3 regions of the Xenorhabdus griffiniae genome follow, and region 2 is predicted to be linked to each of the others. Evidence: predicted binding sites of a transcription regulator. Region 2 holds the regulator's gene; each other region holds the start of a gene.
What was found. Region 2 encodes Fur, which represses iron uptake genes when iron is present. Its sites were predicted from a motif close to ATAATAATGAGAACNACTATCAA; they were not measured.
Positions count from the first base shown of each region.

Region 1: a site for Fur is predicted at 2,966-2,988, ahead of sodA (superoxide dismutase [Mn]). Genes of this name have one in related genera too.
Region 3: a site for Fur is predicted at 2,205-2,227, ahead of exbB (tonB-system energizer ExbB). Genes of this name have one in related genera too.

Region 1 covers NZ_CP147737.1:48,637-53,411, forward strand. The annotation lists gene actP (cation/acetate symporter ActP) at 1-319, opposite strand, end outside; gene WDV75_RS00225 (DUF485 domain-containing protein) at 316-627, opposite strand; gene acs (acetate--CoA ligase) at 732-2,687, opposite strand; gene sodA (superoxide dismutase [Mn]) at 3,065-3,691, shown strand; gene yiiM (6-hydroxyaminopurine reductase) at 3,822-4,493, shown strand; gene trpS (tryptophan--tRNA ligase) at 4,555-4,775, opposite strand, start outside.
Region 2 covers NZ_CP147737.1:1,577,094-1,581,868, reverse strand. The annotation lists gene fldA (flavodoxin FldA) at 33-566, shown strand; gene fur (ferric iron uptake transcriptional regulator) at 748-1,197, shown strand; gene WDV75_RS07120 (beta-N-acetylhexosaminidase) at 1,339-4,026, opposite strand; gene glnS (glutamine--tRNA ligase) at 4,259-4,775, opposite strand, start outside.
Region 3 covers NZ_CP147737.1:949,561-954,335, reverse strand. The annotation lists gene WDV75_RS04190 (DedA family protein) at 1-562, opposite strand, end outside; gene metC (cystathionine beta-lyase) at 717-1,910, opposite strand; gene exbB (tonB-system energizer ExbB) at 2,470-3,441, shown strand; gene exbD (TonB system transport protein ExbD) at 3,448-3,873, shown strand; gene WDV75_RS04170 (cytidine deaminase family protein) at 3,935-4,327, opposite strand; gene WDV75_RS04165 (HPr family phosphocarrier protein) at 4,374-4,634, opposite strand.

The DNA.
Region 1 (4,775 bases), 1.5 Mb from region 2:
TGGAATAGATCAGCCCATCATAGCCAGAGGTATAAACTAACGCTGAAATACCCAGAAACGAGGCGGCAGACATATAGTCACCTGCAATCGCCATACCATTTTGGAATCCAGTAATACGACCGCCAGCGGTATAATAATCTGAGCGTGAAATAGTCCGCTTTGAAGCCCAGTAAGTAATGCCCAGCGTTAACCCGACGAATAACAGGAACATGATAATTGCCTGAATATTCAAAGGTTGTTTTTCTACATTACCTGAAATGGCACTTGCTTGAGCTAGGATAGGGAAGAGGGAGGAAAATAATAATACGCTTTTTTTCATTTTCTCACCTCGTTGAGAATGGTTGACGTTAGACGATCAAATTCACCATTCGCCCTGATTACATAAATTCCAGTCAGTATGAAAGATATGAAGATGATGCCAATTCCTACAGGAATTCCCCGCGTCACACTGGTATTTTCATGAAGTTGTGTTCCAAGCCATTCAGGCGCAAAAGCAATAAGGAAAATAAAACCAACATAAAGCACTAACATAATGATGGATAACAGCCAGGCAAAACGTCCTCGCTTCTTAACTAGCTCCTTAAAGCGAGAGTTATTTTCAATCTCTTGATAAATGTCGTCACTCATTGGAGTATCTCCTGTTGATTTTAAACGCCACACCTTAAGCCCAGATAAGGCTCCGTACTTTTGGTGATACGTTATTTAGGCCGCCTTACGGCGGCGCATATGTTTTACGACATATTGATGGATTGTTTTTCTTCCAGCAGTTTTTCAACAACACCCGGATCGGCCAGCGTGGAGGTATCTCCTAAATTGCTGGTATCACCAGAAGCAATTTTGCGCAAAATACGCCGCATAATCTTTCCAGAACGCGTTTTGGGCAGAGAGTCTGTCCAATGAAGGATATCAGGTGTTGCAATTGGGCCGATTTCTTTACGAACCCAATCTCTGACTGCGGTATACAGCTCAGGAGAAGGTTCTTCACCATGAACTAGCGTGACATAGGCGTAAATAGCTTGTCCTTTAATATGATGCGGGATACCCACAACGGCAGCTTCAGCGATTTTGGGGTATGCAACTAAGGCTGATTCAATTTCTGCGGTTCCCAAACGATGGCCTGAAATATTCAGAACATCATCAACACGGCCAGTGATCCAGTAATAGCCATCTTCATCACGTCGAGCACCATCGCCACTGAAATACATTCCCTTGAAAGTGGAAAAATAAGTCTGTTCAAAACGCTCATGATCGCCATATAACGTTCGTGCCTGTGCTGGCCAGGAATCTGTGATAACGAGATTGCCTTCACTCACGCCCTCTAAAATTTCACCGGAATTATCAACTAAGGCTGGACTAATACCAAAAAACGGCAGAGTGGCGGAGCCTGCTTTGAGATCGGTAGCGCCTGGTAACGGTGTGATCATGAATCCACCGGTTTCGGTTTGCCACCATGTATCTACGATAGGACATTTACTGTTGCCTATTTTTTTGTAATACCATTCCCATGCTTCTGGATTAATAGGTTCGCCCACAGATCCCATAATGCGCAATGACGTACGTTTAGTACCTTCTATGGCTTTATCACCTTCGGCCATCAATGCTCTGATAGCGGTTGGCGCAGTATAAAGAATGTTCACTTTATGCTTATCAACCACCTGACAAAGACGGTTAACATTGGGATAGTTGGGGACACCTTCAAACATTAAAGTGGTGGCTCCACAAGACAGAGGCCCATATAGCAGGTAACTATGCCCTGTTACCCACCCTATGTCGGCGGTACACCAGTAAATCTCTCCTGGACGATAGTCAAACGTGTATTTAAACGTTAAAGATGTGTAGACTAAATAACCACCCGTCGTATGCAGGACGCCTTTAGGTTTGCCTGTAGAGCCTGAAGTATAAAGAATGAATAATGGATCTTCGGCACCTATTTCTTCAGCGGGACACTCAGCACTCACACTTTCGGTCAGTTCGTGCCACCATAAATCACTATTGTCATTCCAGTTTTTGGTATTTCCGGTACGCTTAAAAACAACCACATGAGTCACACTAGTAACGTCAGAATGGTTGAGCGCCTCATCGACATTTTTTTTCAATGGGATTGTGCGGCCTGCTCGCAAGCCTTCATCTGCGGTAACCACGAGCTTAGCGTTGCAATCGATCACTCGGCCAGCGATGGCATCAGGAGAGAAGCCACCAAAAATGACGGAATGGATCGCTCCGATACGGGCACAGGCCAACATTGCGACGGCGGCTTCTGGCACCATTGGCATATAGATAGCCACAACATCGCCTTTTTTGATCCCCAGTTTTTTCAATACATTAGCAAACTGGCAGACGTCATGATGTAATTCTCGATAGGTAACATGGCGAGATTCTGCGGGATTATCTCCTTCCCATATAATGGCAGTTTGATCACCACGTTCTTGCAAATGGCGATCAAGACAATTGGCACTTAAGTTCAGGGTGCCATCTTCAAACCAGCGGATGCTGATATGCCCAGGATCGAAAGAGGTATTTTTGACCTTGGTGTAGGGCCTAATCCAGTCAACTACGTTACCTTTTTCACCCCAGAAACCCTCTGGGTCTTGTAATGACCTTTGATAGTCATATAGGTACTGTTGCTTGCTTATCAGGGCCGTGTCTGCAATATCAGCAGGAATAAGATGCTTGATTATTTGAGTCATATTTTTATCTCCTTGCAATTGTTAATACTATGTCAAAACAAGGTTAACTTAAGTGTAAGAAGAAATTTTGTTTCTTTTTTGCGCGGAAGATCACGCAATAAAGAGAATAAATTTTATGGAATGATCATTTAATGCTGTAGATTTAATCAATACTAAGTAATGAGTTTATTATTTTAATTGGATTTATATTCTGTTATTTAAGTTTATTATTGATATTTTTATCTATGAGGAGGTATGAAACGTGAATGTATAAAGGAAACCACAGCAATAACATGGAATTGATAATCATTTTCATTATTGTTCAATTCACTATAATCATGTTGTTCACAAGGTGTGAGCTTTATATATTCTAAATTCTAAACAACTGGAGATATGATATGAGCCATTCATTGCCTTCTCTACCTTACTCCTATGATGCGCTAGAGCCTCATTTCGATAAACAAACGATGGAAATTCACCATACTAAACACCATCAGACGTATGTCACTAACACGAATACGGCTCTGGAAGCCTTTCCAGAATTAAGCGAACTTCATATCGATGAACTCATTCAGCAGCTTGATAAAATTCCAGCTGATAAACGCACTTTTATTCGTAACAATGCGGGTGGTCACTCAAACCATAGCCTGTTTTGGAAAGGTTTAAAATTAGGCACAGTATTGGATGGTGCTTTGAAGGCCGCGATTGAGCGTGATTTTGGCAATATTGACAGTTTCAAAGAAAAATTTGAACAAGCGGCAGCAACTCGTTTTGGCTCTGGCTGGGCGTGGTTGGTACTGAAAGAAGATGGCAAACTGGCTGTTGTTTCAACGGCCAATCAGGATAGCCCACTAATGGGTGAAGAAATAGCGGGCGCTTCTGGTTACCCGATTGTGGGTCTGGATGTATGGGAACATGCTTATTACCTGAAATATCAAAATCGCCGCCCTGATTACATCAAAGCATTTTGGCATGTAGTCAACTGGGATGAAGCAGCAAAACGTTACGAAGAAAAAACGAAATAATCCCTCCTATTATTTTTTCATAAGAATGCGGGTCATTGCTGTGCCCCGCATTCTTATTGTCTGTAATCTTGGTTATTATGCCTGGATAATACGTGTACATCTCCATTAGCTCATTGAGAGGGAATAAAGAATGTATTATCCACAAATATATAGAGGCAAAATATCATCGTCAGAAACATTGGGTTTCAGTGCGATCAATAAATTGGTGGTGAATGGTCGTTTACAGCTAACCTCTCTTGGGCTAGAAGGCGATGAACAAGCGGAAACTCGCTTTCATGGTGGCGCTGATCGTGCGCTTTGCCATTATCCAGGTGAGCATTACCTATTTTGGAAAAGGCAATTTCCTGAATTGGCGGAATTATTTGCCTCCCCCTTGTTTGGTGAAAATATATCTACAGAAGGCATGACAGAAGATAATGTCTATATTGGTGATATTTTCCACTGGGGTGAAGCTCTGATTCAAGTAACTCAACCACGTTCTCCATGTTATAAACTCAATTTTATTACAAACATCAATGAGTTTGCTGCGATGATGCAAAATAATGGGCGATGTGGTTGGTTATATCGAGTTATCTCTCCTGGTTTGGTCAGTGCTGGTGAACCGATAAAACTGTTAAGCCGTAATAGCGATGTTTCTGTTAAGGAAGCTATTTCCATTGCTTTTCATAACCCATTTGATGAAGAGCTGTATCGTCGTTTAATGGGGGCGGCTGGGCTGTCTGCCAGTTGGAATCTGACGATGCAAAAGCGCATATTGCATGGAAAAATCGAGGATTTTAATCGTCGTTTATTGGGTAATTAACGGAATTTATATGCCAAAGGGGGGAAATGGATACCCTTTGGCATTGATATAGAATCGGCTGTTACGGATGAGCGATCAAGCCTACCGCTTCATAGACTTTATCCAAGGTTGCCTGAGCGCGAGCCTGAGCCTTGGCCGCACCTTCTGCCATAATTTGGTTAAGTAAAGCTTCATCATTACGGAAATGATGGAAACGTTCCTGTAAGCCTGTCAGCATTTCACTTACTGCGTCTGCGACGGCTCCTTTCAGATGGCCGTACATTTTACCTTCAAACTCGGCTT
Region 2 (4,775 bases):
TACACAAATAAAACAAGAGGTTAACCCATTTTATGGCAATAATAGGTATATTCTTCGGCAGTGATACAGGCAACACAGAGAACATCGCCAAAATGATCCAAGAAAAATTGGGCGGTGCTGATGTTGCTGAAGTCCACGATATTGCCAAAAGCAGCAAAGAAGACATTGAAGCCTTCGATATTCTGCTGCTTGGCATCCCAACCTGGTATTACGGTGAAGCTCAATGTGACTGGGATGATTTCTTCCCAACACTGGAAGAGATCAACTTCGACGGAAAACTGGTTGCTTTGTTCGGCTGTGGTGATCAGGAAGATTATGCAGAATACTTCTGTGACGCTATGGGCACCATTCGCGATATTATTGAACCTCGTGGTGCCATTATTGTAGGTCACTGGCCAACCGAAGGATATCATTTTGAAGCGTCTAAAGGTATGGCCGACGATAACCATTTTATTGGCCTGGCCATTGATGAAGATCGTCAACCTGAATTGACAGATGAGCGCGTTGAAAACTGGGTGCAGCAGATCAAGGCTGAAATGAGCCTGTCAGAGATCCTAGGCGCTTAAGCTTAATAAGAAGAGAAAAGCCCTTTCAGGCAGGATTATTCTTGCATAATGTGTCATGATATATGAATAGGCATGGTTTTCATTTTTAATATCCATGCCTATAATCAGCAACATGAAACTCCCTCACGATACCCCCAAGTATCATAAGTGCACTTAACTCAAGTTACAGGACTGAATCCGCATGACCGACAACAATAAAGCATTGAAAAATGCTGGACTTAAAGTAACTCTTCCACGACTGAAAATTCTGGAAGTGCTACAGGACCCAGAATGCCATCATGTCAGTGCGGAGGATCTCTACAAAAAACTGATTGATATCGGTGAAGAGATTGGCCTCGCCACTGTCTATCGCGTGTTGAACCAGTTCGATGATGCTGGCATTGTCACACGCCACAATTTTGAAGGCGGTAAATCGGTTTTTGAACTCACTCAGCAACATCACCATGACCATCTGATTTGTCTCGACTGCGGTAAAGTCATTGAATTTAACGATGAATTCATTGAGGAGCGTCAGAAAAATATCGCTGAGCGTTATGGAATTAAGCTCTCAAACCACAGTCTTTATTTATATGGTCACTGTGCTGATGGTGATTGCCGCGAAAATAGCACGCTTCATGATGAAAAAGCATGATAAACAAGCGCTGACAATGAAATAATTGCAACCATTTGCTTCTGCAATTTATTCACCTAAATAAGCAACCTGCCGATTAACTTGATAATTAATCGGCAGGTTGCTTTATCAATTTATTGCCCTCATTTCTCCAGGCAACTGTTAGAGTTTAACTTCATCTATACGGCTAAAACGGCTTCTATCAGTATTGGCAGAACGAATTTTCACATTGCCGCTGACATGAGGCCGCTGTCTGTCATTATAATCCTGCCATGTTTTTCCATTATCCAATGAGTATTGGATAACCACCCCTGGTAATGCGATATTCGCTTCTAGTGTTCCAGAAACAATTCTGCCGCCTGGCACTGGCAAACGATATGTGATTTTGGCGCTATCCAGCTTAGCCAGCTCACGCTGTCCTATCAGATTGGCAAAGCGTTCCCAATCTTGTTGCAAGAGAGCAATCTCAACATAATGCGTTATTCCACCTTTATATTCCCTGCCCTGCTGATAATTCTGCTCCCATTCAGCTTGGTGCCATGCCCGTTCCGCCAGCGGCAATAAGCGTGGATAGATCATATATTCCATTTGTTCATCGGTACGCACGGTTTCACTCCATGATTGCCCCGATATGCCATAAGCTCCCGGCCAGCGTTTATTACTATGGGTATTAAAGTGATAGCCATCACGATCCACCGAAGTCTCAGCATTTTGTGGCATATTGTTCGGGGCAAAGCTGAAAATTTTCGCCTCATCATTAAAGCGAGTTGCCCAATAGTAGCCCCGCTCTTTCGGATGAACTTCATATGGCATATCCAGATAAACATAATCAGGACTGGAAACAACAACCCGATAACCCTTATTCGCCCAGTCATTGGCAGAATCGTAGCCTCCCCAATATAGGGTATCCCAGAAGTTCACTGCTACATATTGAGTCGCGAAATCTTTTGCCGATTTGGCATATTTTAGGCCATCCTGCCATGCCTGCATGGTGCTGATACCGTGGGCATTGACGATTTTGCTGACTTCAATGGCAAAATAACTGGCAAGTTCATCAACATCTTTAATGACGCCTTGCGCTATCATCTTCTGACAAGCCTGAGATTTTGCCCACGGCTTGTCTTCAATTTTCTGGTTGATAATCCCCTTATCTGGCACAATCGGTCCATCTCTATCCTGATATCCAGCACCCAAACGAATATTTTTTGCCTCATCCCCACCAAAATGCCATGTATTCAACGGCAGACCGGCCGCTTTATGCATGGCAACAACTTCGCTAATTACTTTATCGACAAACCGTTTTGAAGAGTCCATACACGGGTTAAGATAACTGTGACGATCATAGAACTGCACTGAGGTTGTATTCGAGGTATCTGTCGGATCAAGCAGACGATATTCATTGGCTTCCTGCTCTTTGCCCTGTGCCATAAGCCGCTTATAGCGCGCTTCCATCGACATCACTGCGGCACGAGCATGGGCGGGGATATCAATTTCTGGGATCACTTCTATCTGGCGGGCTTTGGCATAATGCAAAATATCAATGTAATCCTGACGGCTAAAATAACCACTTCCCATGTTGTGGCTATCTGGGCCTGATCCCAACTGCGGCAATAAGCATTGAGTCTCACTCAGATCATGACAGCGTTGACTACCGATTTCTGTCAATTCCGGTAAACCAGGGATCTCCAAACGCCAGCCTTCATCGTCACTTAGATGGAAATGGAATTTGTTCAGTTTATAGCGGGACATTTGATCAAGCAGGCGCAGGACAGCTTCTTTACTATGAAAATTTCGTCCAACATCGAGGAACACCCCACGATATTCAAACCGTGGTGCATCTTTTGCCGTCAATGTCGCAATCTTTGGCATACCATTGGCAGGAAGTAAGGAAAACAGTGACTGCAAACCATAGAATACGCCAGATTGATCAAACGCGACGATTTGTGTTCCTTTGGTAGTAATCTCCAATGAATACGCACCGTTTACTCTCCAGGACTTGGTAAATTGGTTTGCGTTGATCTGGGTCGCTATTCGATAACCGTTATCCGTTAAAGGAATATCACGGGCTTTGAAATGCTCCTTGATCACGTTAATAGATTCGCCACTCAATCCGCCCAACTCTAATTTCACGCCACGAGATAAATCCACATCCTGGGAATGAACGGAAAGGACTTTCGGTGTCGGAATAATCTGTCCTCGCAGCTTATCTTCACTGATTATTGCCACCTGTTGGTTTTTTGCAAAGCGGTTTTCAGGTGTCATCAGGATATTGTTATCCGCGGTGGTTCGTTTCCACTGTTCACCTTCCAGATCGGATAAAAATTGGCTGATGTTCTCCGTATCGGTACTTACCAAGACCTTGGGCCTTGCATCACCGGAAGTCGCATACCAACGCGGCATAAAATCCGTACTGTAAATTTGCCAATATTCACCAATAATCGGTAACACGACCTTTTCATTGGCTTTGATGCCCGTAAATTTTTTCGTCGGTTCCAGTTTATGTAAGTCACCCGTAACATGAGTGATTTTATATTGATCATTATCCAGTTTCAGTATTTGGCGAATACTGTGAAAATAGAGCGCCCAATCAGAAGAGTTGATTGCCTGCTCACCATTGCTCAAGATGATATTGACTCGATTACAGGCCGCCGAATCAGCGCCAAGAATGGCACAATCTGTACCATGTGAACCCGCCTGATTATCAATGACGTTGAAATTGACTTTTAACTGGCTCAGCAAATCTACGATCTGCTGTGATGACATTGCCGGTGTTATTTCTGTATGAGCGTTGCCTATAAATCCAACTGCCGTGATGAATGCTGCCAAAGTACGTAATTTAATGGGTTTCATAAATTACCTCGTCCGAACTTATTATTTTTTCGATGGGTAAATTTTTGGGCAAATTTTTGGGTAAATAGTGTACAAATTTGGTCAGACAATAACCCTATACAATATGGGACTATAAGGCAATTTTTAATCTTAGCTGAAGGAGTTAATTTTCATTACGAGGCTATCAGGCAAAAAAAGCGTGAAAATAATCACGCTTTTTTGTGTACGAGGTCACATTATCTTAGTGAGATGATTACTCTTGTGAGATTTTCGCCCAAGTATCACGCAGACCAACCGTACGGTTAAAGACCAGATGTTCCGCACTTGACAAGCGGCTATCAGCACAAAAATAGCCTTCACGCTCAAACTGATAGGTTGTTTCTGGCAATGCATTTGCCAACCCTGGTTCGACAAATCCTTTACGGATCACCAGCGATTCTGGATTGATAGTAGACAAGAAGTCATCTTCTGCCCCTGGATTTGCCACGCTGAACAGACGGTCATACTGATAGAAGTCCGCTGCTACACCGTGTGCAGCACTGACCCAATGAATGACGCCCTTAACCTTGCGACCATCAGCAGGATCTTTGTTCAGGGTTTGCTCGTCATATTGGCAATAAATCGTAGTGATATTACCTTCTGCATCTTTCTCAACCCGCTCTGCTTTAATCACATAAGCATTGCGCAGACGAACTTCTTTGCCCAGAACCAGACGCTTATATTGGCGGTTTGCTTCTTCGCGGAAATCCGCACGGTCAATATACAGTTCA
Region 3 (4,775 bases), 630 kb from region 2:
CCATATCTTGATGTGCTTTAACGAAAGGGATTTGGTTCAAGATATAGCCAAAACCCACGATAATAATGACCCATAAGAAGCCACTTAACCAGTTAAAAAATTGAAAGCGTTTATTATTTAGGCCAGAAATACCGGCAAATGTTGGCAGGAGAGTACGAACAAACGCTAAAAAGCGTCCGATAAGCAAGGCAGACAGACCGTGTTTAGAGAATAAGACATTGGCACGTTGGCGATATTGCAAAGGAAGTTGAGCTAGCCAGTTTTTGACAATACGGGTATGGCCGAGCCAGCGCCCCTGTAAATAACCCAGCCAACAACCCAGGCTTGCTGCGATGGTTAGCAGAACTACCGTGGGAATGAAACTCATGACACCTTTGGCAATTAAAGCACCGGAAAGCACCAACAGAGTATCGCCGGGCAAAAAGGCGGCTGGCAGTAGGCCATTTTCCAGCACTAGCGTGACAAAGAGGACGCCATAAATAACCCAGATGACGTCTGGATTGGCAAGTTGATTAAAATCATGATGCCAGAGTGCATGTACGATCTCGCTTAACGTTTCCATTGTTTATCCTGTGACTTTTGCGAGTAAAATAATTAACAAACAGATCTGCTTCAGTGTACCGCAAAATGATGAAAGGAGGGGATTTGATTCAGCATCAGGGGAAACCGTGGCTATCTGCAAAAGGAAAGAGATAGCCACAATTGGAAGGTGGAACTTAACGAATGGCCAAACGAGCAAAACCGGCTTCCAAATCATCAATCAAGTCTTGTGGATTTTCCAGCCCAATATGGAGACGGAATAAAGTGCCGGTTTTTGGTGGTGAAGGGTATTGACGTAGCCGTTGCAGCATTTCTGGTTGAATGCCTAAAATCAATGACTCAAAACCTCCCCACGAAAAGGCCATCTTAAAATGATTCAGGTTATCGAGATAATCTGCAAATTGTTGGTGTGTAAGCTGGGTATTCAGGAGAAAAGAAAATAGCCCACAGGAGCCAGTGAAATCACGCTGAAAGAACTGATGCCCTGGGCAAGAAGGTAAGGCAGGGTGATAAACTTCGGCAACTTCCGGCCGCTGAGCAAGCCATTTGGCGATTTTGATACTGTTTTCTTCGTGTTGTTTTAAACGAATGGCTAAGGTGCGTAACCCTCGGTTTGCCATATACACTGTATCGGGATCGGCAATTTGCCCTAGCAGATAAGATCCTTCCCTAAGTTGATCCCAACATCGCGCATTAGCGACCGCTGTACCCAGCATCCCGTCTGAATGACCAATAATATATTTGGTGGCGGATTGGATGGAAATATCGATGCCAAACTCCAGAGCCTTAAACAGTACGCCAGCCGCCCATGTATTATCAATGATAATCACAATCTCAGCATTGACTTGTCGAATCGCACGCACGATAGCAGGAATATCTTGCACTTCCATCGTCAGAGAGCCGGGTGATTCAAGAAAGATAACTTTGGTATTAGGCTGAATCAGCGAAGCAATATTTTCTCCGATCATGGGGTTAAAATAATCGGTGGAAACCCCCATTTTTTTCAGCACATGCTGGCAAAATTCCTGTGTAGGTTCATAGGCCGTACCTGTCATTAAAACATGATCACCGGTTGCCACAAATGCCAGAATTGAATGGGTAATCGCTGCCGTACCGGAAGGATAAAGAGCACAGCCAGCGCCGCCTTCCAGTTCAGCCATCGCTGCCTGGAAAGAAAAGTGAGTCAAAGTGCCACGGCGTCCATAAAATAATTCACCTTTGGCACGGTTCTTCAAGGCTTGCTTTAAATCTTCAACGGTATCGAAAATGACAGATGAAGTGCGTTGAATCAGGGGATTAACGGCACTTTGCGTATATCTTTTTTGTCTCCCTGCACTAACCAATAAGGTTTCTAGTTTTTTTTCTGTCATGGCATCGTTCCCCAAGTTATTTCCTGCCTGTATCTATACGCATTAAACTTCAAGTTGCAATTTACAACACGATATGAAACCTGATTTCTCCCCGCGAAGCTGGGAGAAATCACACGCATCTTGAAGTGAGATGGGTATAAATAGAATCGTTTAAATAATGATGAGCAAGTTAAAAGATTTGGGCGCGTTTTACCAAAGAGATTCGAACAACTTGACGAAAATTCAAGGTGAGCTGGTGTGGTCAATCAGGATTGATTAATGAAGGCGCATCATTAAGTGAGACTTTTTTATTAAATAGTAATGATAATTACTATCAAATCGACAAATGTCTGATATCATTTGTAGCGGACTTTTTCCTCTTTCGAGGTAAGAGGCATGGATCAGGGCTCAAATGAAACCAGTATCTTCACTTTGCAGTGCCGTTATCAAGCTGCAAGAGGTCGGAGATGTGTGGTCAAAAAGTGAGCTGTGACTCAGGAAATATTAGGATTAGCAAGATGAGTAAACGTGATTCACTGCTAAGTAACAGAATCTATAAGAAAGAGAGTAAGGCTAACTGATGCGTAATTTGACAGCTTCTATTCTATTGGCACTCGGATTAACAAGTTCAGCATGGGCTGATACAACACCAGCCACGTCAGAAAATCAGGCTGCTGCTCAGGTAACACCAGCATCTTCCCCAGCTCTGCAAGCGGCTGAACCAACAACTGATGCACCATCAACCCCAGATGCACAAACCGTGACGGCAGATACCACGGAAAATGTAGCGGTGACGGCAGAAGAAACCGTTGTGGCACCCATTAAAGAAGTTTCTGGCAACCAGTCTGGTGGTTTCGCAACGGATCTGTCTGTTTGGGGTATGTATCAAAACGCAGATGCGGTAGTAAAAACTGTTATGGTGGGACTGGTGATCGCTTCTGTCATCACATGGGCGCTGTTTTTCTCCAAAGGTACAGAACTCTTAATGGCTCGCCGTCGTTTGTGTAAAGAGCAATTGGCTTTGGCCGACGTAGCCAATCTGGATGAAGCAGTGAAAATTGCAGCAGATTTTGGCAATCGCAGCATCAGTCGTCTGTTGTTGAGTGAAGCACAGTCTGAGCGTGCTCTGTCTGTTGACAGTATTGACAAGGTTGGAACCAAAGAGCGAACTTCGTTCCGTATGGAACGTGCCGTTGCCGCCATTAGCCGCCATATGGGGCGTGGTAACGGTTATCTGGCGACCATTGGCGCAATTTCTCCGTTTGTGGGGCTGTTTGGTACTGTTTGGGGGATCATGAACAGTTTTATCGGCATTGCGCATTCACAAACGACTAACCTGGCCGTTGTTGCACCAGGGATTGCGGAAGCACTGTTAGCGACCGCATTGGGGCTGGTAGCAGCGATCCCTGCGGTTGTGATTTATAACGTCTTTGCCCGCGTTATTTCGTCATACCGTGGTCAGGTGGGAGATATGGCCGCTAAGGCAATCCTGTTGCTGGGACGTGATCTTGATCTGGCTGAAAGCAAAACAGAAAAAGCAGAAGCAAGGTAATAAATTATGGCAATACGTCTTAATGAAGATTTGGACGATAACGGCGAACTGCATGAAATTAACGTTACGCCGTTTATTGACGTGATGTTAGTGCTATTGATTATTTTCATGGTAGCAGCGCCATTGGCAACGGTAGATATTAAAGTTGATTTGCCAGCATCAACCGCTAAGCCGCAACCACGACCAGAAAAACCGGTATTTTTAACGGTAAAAGCAGATAAGCAGTTGTATGTGGGAGAGCAGGCGGTTGATCGTAATAACTTGTCTTTGGTATTGGATCAAACCACGCAATCCAACAAAGACACAACAATTTTCTTTCAGGCTGATAAAACCGTGGATTATGAAACCCTGATGAGTGTCATGGATTCCCTACGCAAAGCGGGTTATCTCAAAGTGGGATTAGTGGGGATGGAATCAGTTTCCGCACAATAACGTTTCTTTGATTACCTGAAATATGAACTGCCCGAATCGTTAATCGGGCAGTTTTAAGTAATCACCAGGACTGCTTCTTCCAGTCAAAAGGTAATAGTTCACTAAGAGATAAAATCTTTTCTTGAGAGACTTTTACTTCTGCATGGATATTTTCTGGATTTATCTGGCTGATAAACTCTCGGCAACGGCCACAGGGAGGAATGATATTGCCATGCCGGTTAACAGCAATAATCCTGATTATCTGTGTTTCACCTCGCTTTATCATCTCAGCGATGGCACAGTGCTCTGCACAAAATCCCATAGAGCAAGCTGTATCAATATTAATACCAGTATAAATATGACCAGATTTACTTTGAATAACGGCACCTACGTGACCATATTTAATATATTTATTTAATTGAGTCGGGGATATTAGGCAATGTGCCATATGCTCCATTTCCTCAAAAGAAACCACAAAATACTCCTTGTTCATAATTGAATGGATTAATAAAGTAGATGGCTCAGTCTGTTATATTAAGAATAAACTCAATAACCGATTGTGCCATCTCCTTCTCATTATCGCCTTCAACCCGAATAATCACTTCCATGCCACTTTTGATTCCCATTGACATCACTTTAAACATACTTTTTAGATTTGCGCTTTTATCTCCCCTGACAATTTCAATTTTACCGCTGTAATTTTTAACAAAATTACAGAGTTGAGCACAAGGCCGTGTATGTAACCCCGAAGGAGCAGTAACAACCACCGAATATTCAATCATAAAAATCACCTTTTTATATACGCATCTTGAAGTTAGATTGGTATATCCTTTATCTTTCCAGCCACAACTCGCAATTTCTTAGGTATATACCAATCGCTTTTCAAGATGTGTCTTATATCTCCCGCGACGCGGGGAGATATA